2 linked regions of the Variovorax paradoxus genome follow. The main gene of each other region encodes a partner of the protein of the gene in region 2 in a complex. Links are inferred from orthologs where the notes say so. Each region holds a gene or a part of one and is shown on either strand. Other genes may lie near its edges.

Evidence for each region. The genes of interacting proteins can lie anywhere in the genome.
Region 1: the proteins of smc (region 2) and NWF24_RS05275 are in contact, whole or in part, in a crystal structure (PDB 3ZGX), measured with the Bacillus subtilis proteins. The link is inferred for Variovorax paradoxus from one-to-one orthologs.

Annotation. Positions count from the first base shown.
Region 1 is NZ_CP102931.1:1,098,940-1,104,051, reverse strand. What follows is about bases 1-2,765. They hold NWF24_RS05275 (segregation and condensation protein A), read left to right. Parts: upstream 1-847; coding sequence 848-1,684; downstream 1,685-2,765. Other genes in these bases: nadB (L-aspartate oxidase), read left to right, coding at 1,718-2,765; NWF24_RS05280 (DUF3460 family protein), read left to right, coding at 566-772; NWF24_RS05285 (outer membrane protein assembly factor BamE), read right to left, coding at 20-496; NWF24_RS05290 (SulP family inorganic anion transporter), read left to right, coding at 1-7. In the rest of the region: more of nadB, read left to right, coding at 2,766-3,301; panB (3-methyl-2-oxobutanoate hydroxymethyltransferase), read left to right, coding at 3,370-4,266; panC (pantoate--beta-alanine ligase), read left to right, coding at 4,282-5,112. UniProt on the Bacillus subtilis protein: Participates in chromosomal partition during cell division. May act via the formation of a condensin-like complex containing Smc and ScpB that pull DNA away from mid-cell into both cell halves.
Region 2 is NZ_CP102931.1:2,819,724-2,828,465, forward strand. The notes cover bases 140-4,187. They hold smc (chromosome segregation protein SMC), read left to right. Parts: upstream 140-471; coding sequence 472-3,987; downstream 3,988-4,187. Other genes in these bases: NWF24_RS13290 (hypothetical protein), read right to left, coding at 140-357; NWF24_RS13300 (cell division protein ZipA C-terminal FtsZ-binding domain-containing protein), read left to right, coding at 4,002-4,187. Also shown: more of NWF24_RS13290, read right to left, coding at 1-139; more of NWF24_RS13300, read left to right, coding at 4,188-5,108; NAD-dependent DNA ligase LigA, read left to right, coding at 5,135-7,234; NWF24_RS13310 (hypothetical protein), read left to right, coding at 7,355-7,798; def (peptide deformylase), read left to right, coding at 7,843-8,382; NWF24_RS13320 (DoxX family protein), read right to left, coding at 8,393-8,742. UniProt on the Bacillus subtilis protein: Required for chromosome condensation and partitioning.

The DNA of each region.
Region 1 (5,112 bases), 1.7 Mb from region 2 along the record:
CGCGTAGCCGCCAGGGAAGCTACGGCGCTTCGGTGCCCCGGTCAGGCGAGGAGCCGCTGCGCACCACGCGCTGGTCGTCGTTCAGCGTGGCGGCGAAGACCATGGCCGAGTTCGGCGGTTGCACCCAGCGCCATTCCCATTCGGTCTCGCGCTTGAGCGCATAGGGCGTGACCTTGGCGGGCTTGCCCAGCATCTTGCGCAGGTCTTCCATCATCATGCCGGGCTGCACTTTGGCGAAGTTCTCGGGCGTGAGCACCTGGCGCAGCGCGCTCATCTTGCCGTCGGCACCGATGGTGATCATGTAGTTCTTCTGGCCCGCCGGCTGGCGGTTGTACTCGAACACGCGACCGCCGCCCGGGGCGTCCCAGACGTTCTCGGGCTGGCCGAAACGGGCGCGTACGTCGGCCTCTGTGGACACGCCTTCTTCAAGCTCGGAGATGTTCTTCGAGTCGCATCCCACGAGAGCCATCACCGCCGCTAGAAACCCTGTTGCCATGCCGATCTGCCATCCTCGCCGTTGCTTCATGCCGTCCCCGGTAAAATTCGCGTCATAAAGGTCCAGTCTATGTCCATCTTCCGCCGCCCCCACTACACCTCCGAGATCACGAACTTCATCGAGGAGATGAAGGAAAAGAAGCCAACGCTGGAAGCCGAGCAGCGCGCCGGCCGCGCCCTCCTCTGGGACAAGCACCTCGACCGCAGCCTGCTCGAGGAGTACAGCGAAGCCCGCATTCCGATGCAGCCGTACGTCTACCAGACCCAGGCCAAGTAATTCCCCAATGCCGATTTGGCAGCACGCGCCCGTCCGCATTGCGCTGGTCGCTATTGAAACGATAGCAACAGCCCGATGAAGAGCGACGAGGACAACGGCACGCTGGTGGTCGACATGCCCGACGTGGTCGACCAGGTCGCGCTCGCGAGGCTCTATGGCGAGCCGCTGTTCGCGATGCCGAAGGACCTGTACATCCCGCCCGAGGCGCTGCAGGTGTTCCTGGAGGCCTTCGAAGGCCCGCTGGACTTGCTGCTCTACCTGATCCGCAAGCAGAACTTCAACATCCTCGACATCCCGATGGCGGGGCTCACGCGGCAGTACCTGAGCTACGTCGACGAGATTCGCCAGACCAACCTCGAACTCGCGGCCGAGTACCTGCTGATGGCCGCGATGCTGATCGAGATCAAGTCGCGCATGCTGCTGCCGCCCAAGAAGGTGGCCGACGGCGAAGAGGCTGAAGACCCGCGCGCCGAGCTCGTGCGCCGGCTGCTCGAATACGAGCAGACCAAGCTGCAGGCCGCCGCCCTCAGCGCCACGCCCACGTACGGCCGCGACTTCTGGAAGGCGCAGGTCTACATCGAGCAGTCGCTGAAGCCGCGCTTTCCCGACGTGGACGTGGTCGAGCTGCGCGACGCGTGGGCCGACATCATGAAGCGCGCCAAGCTCGTGCAGCACCACAAGATCTCCCGTGAAGAGCTCAACGTGCGCGAGCACATGAGCATCGTGCTGCGCCACCTGCAGGGACAGCGCTTCGTCGAATTCGAGAAGCTGTTCGACGTGTCGCGCGGTACGCCCGTGCTGATCGTCACCTTCATCGCGATGCTGGAGCTCGCGAAGGAAACGCTGATCGAAATCACGCAGGCGGAAGCCTTCGCCCCTATCTACGTCAGATTGGCTTATTCGCCAGCCTGATCCAACCGGTCCCCATACCCAGTGACTTCCGTCGTGCGCGACTTCGACGTTCTCATCGTCGGCAGCGGCCTGGCCGGCCTCTCGGCCGCGCTGCACCTGGCGCCCACGCACCGCGTGGCCGTGCTGACCAAGCGCGCGCTGAACGACGGCTCCAGCGCATGGGCGCAAGGCGGCATTGCGGCCGTGCTGGCGGCGGGCGACAGCTTCGACGCACACGTGGAAGACACGCTGGTGGCCGGCGCCGGCCTGTGCGACCCCGAGGCTACGCGCTTCGTGGTCGAGCATGCGCCCGAGGCCATCAGCTGGCTGCGCGAGCTGGGCGTGCCCTTCTCGGAAGAAGATGGCGGACTGCACCTGACGCGCGAAGGCGGCCACAGCCAGCGCCGCATCGTGCACGTGACCGACGCCACCGGCGCGGCCGTGCAGCAGGTGCTGATCGAGCGGGTGCGGCGCACGCTGAACATCACGCTGTTCGAGCACCACACTCTGGTCGACCTGATCACCGGGCCCAAGATCGGGCTCGATGACCCGGCCTGCCTGGGCCTCTACGCGCTCGACGACAAGACCGACGAGGTGCTGGCCTTCCGCGCGCCGCACACCATCCTGGCCACTGGCGGCGCGGGCAAGGTGTACCTGTACACCACCAACCCCGACACCGCCACCGGCGACGGCATTGCCGCCGCGTGGCGCGCGGGCTGCCGGGTGTCGAACATGGAGTTCATCCAGTTCCACCCGACCTGCCTGTATCACCCGCACGCCAAGTCTTTCCTGATCAGCGAGGCGGTGCGCGGCGAAGGCGGGCTGCTGAAGCTGCCCGAATCGGCGGGAGGCACCCGCTTCATGCCGAAGCACGACGAGCGTGCAGAACTCGCGCCGCGCGACGTGGTGGCCCGTGCGATCGACTTCGAGATGAAGAAGCACGGCCTCGACTGCGTGCACCTCGACATTTCGCACCAGCCGGCAGCGTTCCTGAAGGAACACTTCCCCAACATCCTGGCGCGCTGCCTGGAGCTGGGCATCGACATCACGCGCGAGCCCATTCCGGTGGTGCCGGCCGCGCACTACACCTGCGGCGGCGTGCTCAGCGACCTGAGCGGGCGCACCGACATCCCGGGCCTCTACGCCATCGGCGAGACCGCCTGCACCGGCCTGCACGGCGCCAACCGGCTCGCCAGCAACTCGCTGGTCGAGTGCATGGTGTTCGCGCGCGCGGCTGCCGGCGCTATCGCCGCCGCGCCGGCACGCGAGCGCGCCGAGCTGCCCGCCTGGGACGACAGCCGCGTCACCGACGCCGACGAAGCCGTGGTCATCTCGCACAACTGGGACGAGCTGCGCCGCTTCATGTGGGACTACGTCGGCATCGTGCGCACCAACAAGCGCCTGGAGCGCGCGAGCCACCGCATCGCGCTGCTGCAGGCCGAGATCCAGGAGTTCTATGCGAACTTCCACGTCACGCGCGACCTGCTCGAACTGCGCAACCTGGTGCAGGTGGCCGAGCTGATCGTTCGTTCCGCGCAGGCCCGCCACGAGAGCCGCGGCCTGCATTTCAGCCGCGACTATCCTTCGCTCGCCGAGCCCACCGCACCCACGGTGCTGGTGCCGCCGGACGACCGATAGCCCCACCCGCTTCGTTTTCTTCACTCAAGGATGCCCGGCCACCGACGCCCGCAGGGAGAAACCCAACCATGTCGAACACCACGCCCCCAATCACCGACACGCCGCCCGCTTCGCCCTACGGCACGCTGCCGCCGGCCTCCCCGCCTGCCTCGCGCAAGCCCGTGAGCCTGCCGCGCCTGGCCGACATGCACGCGCGCGGCGAGAAGATCGCCATGCTCACGGCCTACGACGCCACCTTCGCGGCCATGGCCGACGCCGCGGGCATCGACTGCCTGCTGGTCGGCGATTCGCTCGGCATGGTCTGCCAGGGCCTGAACAGCACGGTGGGCGTGAGCCTGGACACCATGCGCTATCACACCGACAGCGTCTCGCGCGGCCTGCGCCGCGTGCAAGGCACGACCTGGCTGATTGCCGACCTGCCCTTCGGCAGCTACCAGGAATCGCGCGAACAGGCGCTGCGCAGCGCCACGGTGCTGATGCAGGCCGGCGCGCACATGGTCAAGCTCGAGGGCGGCGGCTGGACCACCGAGACCGTGCGCTTCCTGGTCGAGCGCGGCATCCCGGTGTGCGCCCACCTCGGCTTGACGCCGCAGACGGTGCATGCACTGGGCGGCTACCGCGTGCAGGGCAAGGGCGACGCCGCCGGTGCGCTGCTGAAGCAGCAGGCCCACGCGCTGCAGGACGCGGGCGCCGCCATGCTGGTGCTCGAGATGGTGCCGGCCGCGCTGGCCGCCGAACTCACGGCCGAGCTGAAGCACTGCGCCACCATCGGCATCGGCGCCGGCAAAGCCACCGCTGGGCAGGTGCTGGTGTTGCACGACATGCTTGGCATCAACCTCGGGAAGATGCCGAAGTTTGTGCGCAACTTCATGGCCGACGCGCCGGGCGTGCTGCCCGCCCTCAAGGCCTACGTGCAGGCCGTCAAGGACGGCAGCTTCCCCGACGACCGACTTCACGCCTGGTAAGGAAGGAAACCTCTCATGTACATCGCACACACCATCGCCGAACTTCGCGACCACCTGGCCGCCTTCAAGCGCCCCGCCTTCGTCCCCACCATGGGCAACCTGCACGACGGCCACCTGGCCCTGGTGAAGCAGGCCAAGCCGCTGGGCGACGTGACGGTGGCGAGCATCTTCGTCAACCGCCTGCAGTTCCTGCCGCACGAAGACTTCGACACCTACCCGCGCACCTGGGACAGTGACTGCGAGAAGCTGCGCGCAGCCGGCTGCGACGTGCTGTTCGCGCCGGATGAGAAAGCGCTCTACCCCGAGCCGCAGACGTGCAAGGTGCACCCTGACCCGGCGCTGGCCGACATCCTCGAAGGGCACTTCCGCCCCGGCTTCTTCATCGGCGTGTGCACGGTGGTGATGAAGCTCTTTCAGTGCGTGCAGCCGCGCGTGGCGGTGTTCGGCAAGAAGGACTACCAGCAGCTGATGATGATCCGCCACATGGTGCGGCAATTCGCGCTGCCCATCGAGATCGTGGGTAGCGAGACTTTCCGCGCCGACGACGGCCTCGCGCTGTCGTCGCGCAACGGCTACCTGAGCGAGAGCGAACGCGCCGTGGCGGTGCAGCTGTCGAAGGCGCTGAAGGCGATGGCCGAGGCGGTGCGCTCGGGCGATCGCGACCTGGCCGCGATCGAAGCGCGGGCCATGCAGACGCTGACCGAGCGCGGCTGGCAGCCGGACTATCTCGTGCTGCGGCGCCGTGCCGACCTGCAGGCACCGGCCGCGGGTGAACCACTCGTGGCGCTGGCCGCGGCGCGCCTGGGCAGCACGCGGCTGATCGACAACCTCGAGATCGACTCCCCT
Region 2 (8,742 bases):
CATGCGGATCGCGTCGATGCCGGTGGCGCCCTTCAGCTCAGGCAGGGGCGGGCCCTTGAGCACGGCGTCCCAGGCGCGCTGGGTGGCTTCGTCCATGCTGGCCGCCGACTTGCGCCATTCGCGCGGGTTGCGCTTGTACAGGGTGCTCTGGACCCGGCGCACCGACTGCAGGTTGTCGCGCAATGACAGGTTCGCGATGCGGTTGGCGCCGGACTGCAGCCATTCCTGGTTGTTGTAGGGTTCGGCGCGTTGGGTGTCGCGTACCGACGAGCAGCCGGCAAGACCGAGCAGGGCGGCCGTGCCCGCCAGCAGCCAGGTTCGTCTTACGGCAAGGGGTGAAACCGGGGAATCGCTCATGCCCTGACGTTATCATCCACGGCTGGGGCGGCGGCCTGCATCAAGCTGCGGGCCCGTGCAATTTTCCTTACAAATCAATACCTTGGCGCTACAGCCAAGGCAGGCCGACAAGTCGTGCGTCTTAATTCCATCAAGCTTTCGGGCTTCAAGTCGTTCGCCGAACCCACCAACTTCCTGCTGCCGGGCCAACTGGTCGGCGTTGTCGGGCCCAACGGTTGCGGCAAGTCGAACATCATGGACGCGGTGCGCTGGGTGCTCGGCGAGTCGCGCGCGTCGGAGTTGCGCGGCGAATCGATGCAGGACGTGATCTTCAACGGCACGACCACCCGCAAGCAGGCCAGCCGTTCGAGCGTGGAACTGGTGTTCGACAACGCCGACCACCGCGCCGGCGGCCAATGGAACCAGTTCGGCGAAATTGCCGTGCGCCGCGTGCTCACCCGCGATGGCACCAGCAGTTACTACATCAACAACCAGCCGGTGCGCCGCCGCGACGTGCAGGACGTGTTCCTGGGCACGGGCCTCGGGCCCCGCGCCTACGCCATCATCGGCCAGGGCACGATCAGCCGGATCATCGAATCGAAGCCCGAGGAACTGCGCCTGTTCCTCGAAGAAGCCGCAGGCGTTTCCAAGTACAAGGAGCGCCGCCGCGAAACCGAAAACCGCCTGGGCGACACGCGCGAGAACCTCACGCGGGTCGAAGACATTCTTCGCGAACTCAACGCCAACCTCGAGAAGCTCGAAAAGCAGGCCGAGGTGGCCGCGCGCTACAACACGCTGCAGGGCGACGCCACGAAGAAGCAGCATCAGCTGTGGTTCCTGAAGCGCAGCGAAAGCAACGCCGACCAGTCCAAGATCAAGGCCGACTCCGAAAAGGCCATCAACGACCTCGAATCGCGCACGGCTGATCTGCGCCACATCGAAGCCGAACTCGAAACCGTGCGCCAGGCCCACTACGGGGCCGGCGACCAGGTCAACCAGGCGCAGGGCAAGCTCTACGAGGCCAGCGCCGAAGTCGGCCGGCTCGAGGGCGAGATCCGCTTCGTGGTCGAAGGCCGCCAGCGCGTCGAGCAGCGTCTTGTGCAACTGCGCGAGCAGATGGGCCAGTGGGGCCGTCGCCGCGAAGAAGCCGAAACCGAGATCGAAACCCTGGCCGGCGCGGGCGTGGACGCCGAAGAGCAGGCCATCATGCTGGCCGCCCAGCTCGAAGAGCACGACGCGCGCATGCCCGACCTCGAAGAAGCCGTGCAGCGTGCGCAGGACGAAGCCAACACCCAGCGCACGACCGTGTCGCAGGTGCAGCAGCAGATCCAGGTGCTGGCCGCCGATCAGCGCAACATCGAAGAACAAAGCCGCCAGCTCACGCAGCGCAGCGAACGCCTGCGCGCCGACCAGAACGCACTGGCCGCGCCCGACGAAGCCCGCCTGCTCGACATGCAAGAGCAGCACGCGATGGCGCAGGAAGCCGCCAGCGAAGCCGAAGCGCGCCTGCACGAACTGCAGGAAGCCGTGCCGCAGCTCGACGACGACCGCCGCGCCAAGCAGCAGGCCGTCAACACCGAGGGCGCCCGCCACGCCGAGTACTCGGCCCGCCTCGAAGCGTTGCGCGCACTGCAGGAAAAGGTCAAGACCGACGGCAAGCTGGCTCCCTGGCTCGCCAAGCACGGCCTCGAAGGCCTGCAAGGCCTGTGGAGCCGCATCCACATCGAACAGGGCTGGGAAAGCGCGCTCGAAGCTGCGCTGCGCGAGCGCCTGGGCGCGCTCGAAGTCAGCCGCCTGGAGATGGTGCGCGCCTTCGGCAACGACGCGCCGCCCGCCAAGCTCGCCTTCTACAGTCCGCCGGCCGCCGGGGCACCCGAAGGCACCGCGACGCTGCCGCGCCTGTCGAGCCTTCTGCGCCTGAACGACGCGGGGCAACAGGCCTTGCTGAACGACTGGCTGCACGGTTGCTACACCGCCGCGAGCTTCGAAGAGGCGCTGGCCCAGCGCGCCACGCTGCAGCCCGGCGAAGTCATCTATGTGCGCAGCGGCCATGCCGTGTCCTCGCACAGCGTCAATTTCTACGCACCCGACTCCGAGCAGGCTGGCCTGCTGGCTCGCCAGCAGGAAATGGAAAACCTGGAGCGCCAGCTGCGCGCCCAGACGCTCATCAACGAAGAGGCGCGCACCGCGCTGGTCCGCGCTGAAGCCGCTTACGCCGACGCCGCCCAGCGCCTCGTGACTGCGCGACGCGAAGCCGCTGAAACCCAGTCGCGCGCGCACGAACTGCAGGTCGAGACCCTGCGCATGACGCAGCTGGCCGAGCAGACCCGTGCCCGCAGCCAACAGTTGGCCGCCGATCTCGGCGAAGTCGACGCGCAGCTCGAAGAACTGCAAGAGAAACGCATCGCCGCCGAAGGCCGCTTCGAAGAGCTCGACATGCAGCTGGCCGACAGCCAGGAGCGCCATGCCGAGCTCGACGAACGCGTGATCGAGGCCAGCCGCGCACTGGCCGCGAGCCGCGAGCAGCACCGCAGCCTCGAACGCCAGGCGCAGGAGGCGACCTTCTCGCAGCGCACGCTCGAAGCCCGCCGCGCGGAACTTAACCGCTCCATTGAAACGGCAATGCAGCAGACCGTGGCGCTGACCGACGAAGACGAGCGCGCCCGCGCTGAGCTGAGCCGCCTGTCCGACGCCGCCGCACAAGCCGGCCTGCAAGATGCCTTGGCCCTCAAGCTCGAACGCGAAACCGCGCTGGGCTCGGCGCGCAGCCAGTACGACGACCTCACGCTCAAGCTGCGCGCCAGCGACGAGCGCCGCCTGCAGCTCGAGCGAGAACTCGACCCGCTGCGCCAGCGCATCACCGAGTTCCAGTTGAAAGAGCAGGCCGCGCGCCTGGGCGTAGAGCAATATCAGCAGCTGCTGGACGACGCCGGTGCCGACCTCGAGGCCATCGAGCAGTCGATCGAAACCGACAAGGTGAAGCTCACCGGCCTGCAAAGCGAAATCGACCGCCTCAACCGCGAGGTGGTCGCGCTCGGCGCGGTGAACCTGGCCGCGCTCGACGAACTGGCCATTGCCAGCGAACGCAAGACCTTCCTCGACGCCCAGTCGGCCGACCTGAACGAAGCCATCGGCACGCTCGAAGACGCCATCCGCAAGATCGACGCCGAAACGCGCGACCTGCTCGGCGGCACCTTCAAGATCGTCAATGAGCACTTCAGCCGTATGTTCCCGGAGCTGTTCGGTGGTGGCAATGCCAAGCTGATGATGACCGGCGACGAAATCCTCGACTCCGGCGTGCAGGTGATGGCCCAGCCCCCGGGCAAGAAGAACCAGACCATCCACCTGCTCTCGGGCGGCGAGAAGGCGCTCACGGCCATTGCGCTCGTGTTCGCCATCTTCCAGCTGAACCCGGCGCCGTTCTGTCTGCTCGACGAAGTGGACGCGCCGCTGGACGACGCGAACACCGAGCGCTATGCCAAACTCGTCACCGCCATGAGCCGTGAAACCCAGTTCCTCTTCATCAGCCACAACAAGATCGCCATGGAAATGGCCGAGCAACTGATCGGCGTGACGATGCAGGAGCAGGGCGTGTCGCGCATCGTCGCGGTCGACATGGAGTCGGCGGTCTCGATGGTCGAAGCCGCGTAAGCCGAGCGGCACCCATGAGCAACCTCACTCTCGCCCTGGCAATCTTCGGCGGCCTCGTTCTCGCGGCCGTCGTGGGCTACGAGGCCATGATGTCGCGCCGCAATGCACCGCGGCAGCCCGATGCGGTTGACCTCGCGCTGGCCGATGCAGAGCGCGCAATGTCGGGCTCGCCCGACGGCGCGGAGCCGATGCTGCACGTCGACCCGTACCAGGTGCAGCAGGGCGCCGATCGCCACGAGCCTTTATTCGACCCCGACCTGCCGGCGCCCAGCGGCGTGCCCGTACCGACCGGCGAGCGCCGCGGCGGGCTCGATCCGCTCATCGACGTGATCGCGCCGATCTCGCTCGACGGCCTGGCCTCGGGCGACGCAGCCATTGCCGCCATGCCGTCGACGCGGCGCGCGGGTAGCAAGCCGGTGGCCATCGAGGGCCTGAACGAACACAACGGGCAGTGGGAGCCGCCCGTGCCCGGGCAGCGTTACAGCGCCTTCCAGGTCGGCGTGCAGCTGGCCAACCGCACGGGCGCGCTCAACGAAATCGAGTATTCCGAATTCGTGGTCAAGGCGCAGGCCTTTGCCGACGCGGTCAACGGTGCGCCCGAGTTCCCCGAGATGCTCGACGAAGTGGCACGCGCCCGCGAGCTCGACCAGTTCGCCAGCGCGCATGACGCGCAGCTGGGCTTTGTTCTGCGCGCATTGCATGCGGCCTGGAGCCCGGGCTATGTGCAGCAGAACGCGGCGCGGCTCGGCTTCGTGGCCGGCATCATTCCGGGGCGCATGGTGCTGCCGACCAGCGAAGTTGGTTTGCCGCCGGTCCTCGGGCTGGCCTTCGACACGCAGGCTGCGCTGGCCGACGACCCAGCCCAATCGGCCATTCGCGAACTCAGCCTGAGCCTCGATGTGCCGCAGGTCGATCGCGGCGAAGAGCCGTTCCGCCGCATGCGCGAAGCCGCCGCCACGCTGGCGCGCGAAATGGACGGCGTGGTCACCGACAGCGACGGCCAACTGCTGCGCGACGAGACGATGGACGTGATCGGCGCTGACCTCGAGCAGCTCTACGACACGCTCGATGCGCGCGACCTCGCTGCGGGTTCTCCGCTGGCGCGACGCCTCTTCAGCTAACAACTCCGACCTTCGGGAGACACCCCATGACGACGCGCGACGAAGCGGCACGCGAAGCCGCCGCACTGAGCGAACAGCTCCACCGGCACGCCCACCTCTACTACGTGCTCGACACGCCCGAACTGCCGGACGCGGAGTACGACAAGCTCTTCCAGCGCCTGCAGGCCATCGAGGCCGAGTTTCCCGATCTGCGCACGCCCGATTCGCCGACGCAGCGCGTGGGCGGCAAGGTGCTCGACGGTTTCGTCAAGGTGCGCCACAAGGTGCCGATGTTGTCGATCCGCACCGAAACCGACATCACGCCCGGCGGCGCGAGCGCCTTCGATGCGCGCGTGCGAAAGGAGCTGGGCTTGCCCGAGGACGGGCCGCAGGTCAGCTATGTCTGCGAGCTGAAGTTCGACGGCCTCGCCATGAACCTGCGCTACGAGAACGGCGTGCTGGTGCAGGCCGCCACGCGCGGCGACGGCGAGGTGGGCGAAGACGTCACGCAGAACATCCGCACCGTGCGCGAGATTCCCTTGCGGCTCAACGGCACGGCGCCGCCCGTGGTCGAGGTGCGCGGCGAGGTCTACATGAAGCGCGCCGATTTCGACGCACTCAACGAGCGCCAGCGCCAGAAGATCGCGGATGGGCAGAAGAACGAGAAGGTGTTCGTCAATCCGCGCAATGCGGCAGCCGGCGCGGTGCGTCAGCTCGACCCGGCGATTGCCGCGGCGCGGCCCCTGAGCTTCTTTGCCTATGGGCTGGGCGAAGTCACGCCGGCGGCCGAAGGCGGGCCCGACTGTCCGACGCAGTTCGACTGGCTGCAGCAGTTTCATGCGTGGGGCTTTCCAGTGGCAACGCAGACGGCGCGGGCTACGGGTGCTATTGAACTCATAGCGTTCCACGAAAACATCGGCCGCCAGCGCGATGCCTTGCCCTACGACATCGACGGCGTTGTCTACAAGGTCGACAGCATCGAGCTGCAGCGGCAGCTGGGCTTTGTCTCGCGCGAGCCGCGCTGGGCCGTGGCTCACAAGTACCCGGCCCAGGAGCAACTGACCGAAGTGGTCGGCATCGAGATCCAGGTTGGGCGTACGGGCAAGCTCACGCCGGTGGCCAAGCTCGCGCCGGTGTTCGTCGGCGGCGTGACCGTGACCAACGCCACGCTGCACAACGAAGACGAAGCGCGCCGCAAGGACGTGCGCGTGGGCGACACGGTGATCGTGCGCCGCGCGGGCGATGTGATTCCCGAAGTGGTTGGCGTGGTGCCCGAAAGCCTCGCAAAACCAGAGGGCGAGCGCGGCCCGCAGTTCACCATGCCGCACAAATGCCCCGTGTGCGACTCGGAAGCCGTACGCGAGGAGGGTGAGGTCGACTACCGCTGCACTGGCGGCCTGTTCTGCGCTGCGCAGCGCAAGGAAGCCATCCTGCACTTTGCGGCGCGGCGCGCGGTCGATGTCGATGGGCTGGGCGACAAGCTGGTCGAGCAACTTGTCGACGCCAACCTGATCCGCACCTTGCCCGATCTCTACAAGCTGGGCTTCACCACGCTGGCCGGGCTGGAGCGCATGGCCGAGAAGTCGGCGAAAAACCTTGTCGATGCGCTCGAAGCCTCGAAGAAGACCACGCTGCCGCGCTTCCTGTTCGGCCTGGGCATCCGCCACGTGGGCGAGACCACTGCGAAGGACCTGGCCAAGCACTTCGGCAAGCTCGACGCGATCATGGACGCGACCGAGGAGCAACTGCTCGAAGTGAACGACGTCGGCCCGGTGGTGGCGCAAAGCCTGCGCACCTTCTTCGACCAGCCGCACAACCGCGAGGTGGTCGAGCAACTGCGAGCCTGTGGCTTGACGTGGGAAGAGGGCGAGCCCGCCGCGCGCGCTCCGAAGCCTTTGGCGGGCCTGACCTTCGTCATCACCGGCACCCTTCCTACGCTGAGCCGTGACGAAGCGAAGGATAAATTGGAGGCGGCCGGTGCCAAGGTTTCCGGCTCCGTCAGCAAGAAAACCCATTACCTCGTGGCCGGGGAAGAGGCCGGGAGCAAGCTCGACAAGGCACGTGAGAACGGCGTCGAGATCATCGACGAGGCGCGTATGCTGGAGATACTCGCCAACGGTGTCCCGGCAGAAGACGCGGGCGAGTGAGCGGGAAAACGTGACGGCAGATCCTCTTTACCGGCCGTTACGCGACTTCATCGCAGCGCAGTCAACAGGGTCTACAACCTGGCGTTGAAAGCTAATTGAAGGCCACAAGGAGAGTCCCTCATGCAAAAAATTCGAGTTCTCGGTGCCTGTGTTGCACTCGGCGGCGTTGCGCTGCTGAGTGGCTGCGTGGGCGTGCCCGGCGATCCCTACTATGGCGGCGGAGGCTATTCGTCGGGGCCTTACTACAGCGAGCCTTCGCCCGTGGTGGTGGCGCCCGCGCCGGTCTACATCGAAGGTGGCGGCTACTACGAGGGTCGCCGTCCGTACTACTATGACCGCGGGCGTCCCTACTATGGTCGTCCGGGCTATCCCGTGCGGCCCGCCTATCCCGGCGTGCGTCCAACGGCCCCGCCGGCCTGGGGCGGCGGAGGTCGTCCTTCCGCCGTGGTCCCGGCGCGGCCCGGTGGTGTGCCGGGCATCACGCCCACGCAGCCGCAGCAGATGCCGCGAGGGCCTGCGCGGTTGTGGACCTCGCCTGACTCCAAGACGCAAACCCCTCCCTGACCCCACCAGGGGCGAGCGCGCGAGGCTGTCGCGATAATCCCGCCATGGCCATCCGCGAAATCCTCAAGATGGGCGACCCCCGGCTGCTGCGTATCGCGCAGCCGGTCGCCGCCTTCGACACCGACGAGCTGCACCTGCTGGTGCGCGACATGTTCGAGACCATGCATGCGGTCAATGGCGCCGGCCTTGCCGCGCCGCAGATCGGCGTAGACCAGCAACTCGTGATCTTCGGCACCGATGTCGTGAGCCCCCGTTATCCCGATGCTCCGCCGGTGCCCCGCACCGTGCTGCTCAATCCCGTCATCACGCCGCTGAACGACGAGGAAGAAGAGGGCTGGGAAGGGTGCCTGTCAGTGCCGGGCCTGCGCGGCGTGGTGCCGCGCTTCGCCAACATCCGCTATACCGGGTTCGACCCGTACGGCGACCCGATCGACCGGGTCGCCACTGGCTTTCATGCGCGCGTGGTGCAGCATGAAGTCGATCACCTGCTGGGCAAGCTGTACCCGATGCGGGTGCGCGATTTCTCGCGCTTCGGCTACACCGAGGTCCTGTTCCCAGGTCTCGATGCAGCCGATGACGATTGATCGAACCTGATCAGTTGTATTTGCTGCTGAGCGCGAAGCGGCCACCGCCCATGAAGGCAAGAGCAAGCGCCGCGAACAGGAACATGCCTTGCAGTTCCAGCGCCCAGCCGCCTTGCTTGCCGAGCGAGGTCAGGTCCTTCATATGGACCAGCGCGAATGCCACCAGCATGTTGATGACCACGATCCACGCCGCAGGACGCGTGTAGAGGCCGATGATCAGCAGCACGGGCGCCACCACCTCGCCGATGTAGACCAGATAGGCCAGCGCGCCCGGCAGCCCGTGCTGGGCCAGCATGCCGGAGATGAAGCCGACGCCGCCTTGCAGCTTGGCGATGCCGTGCAGCAGGATCAGGACGCCAA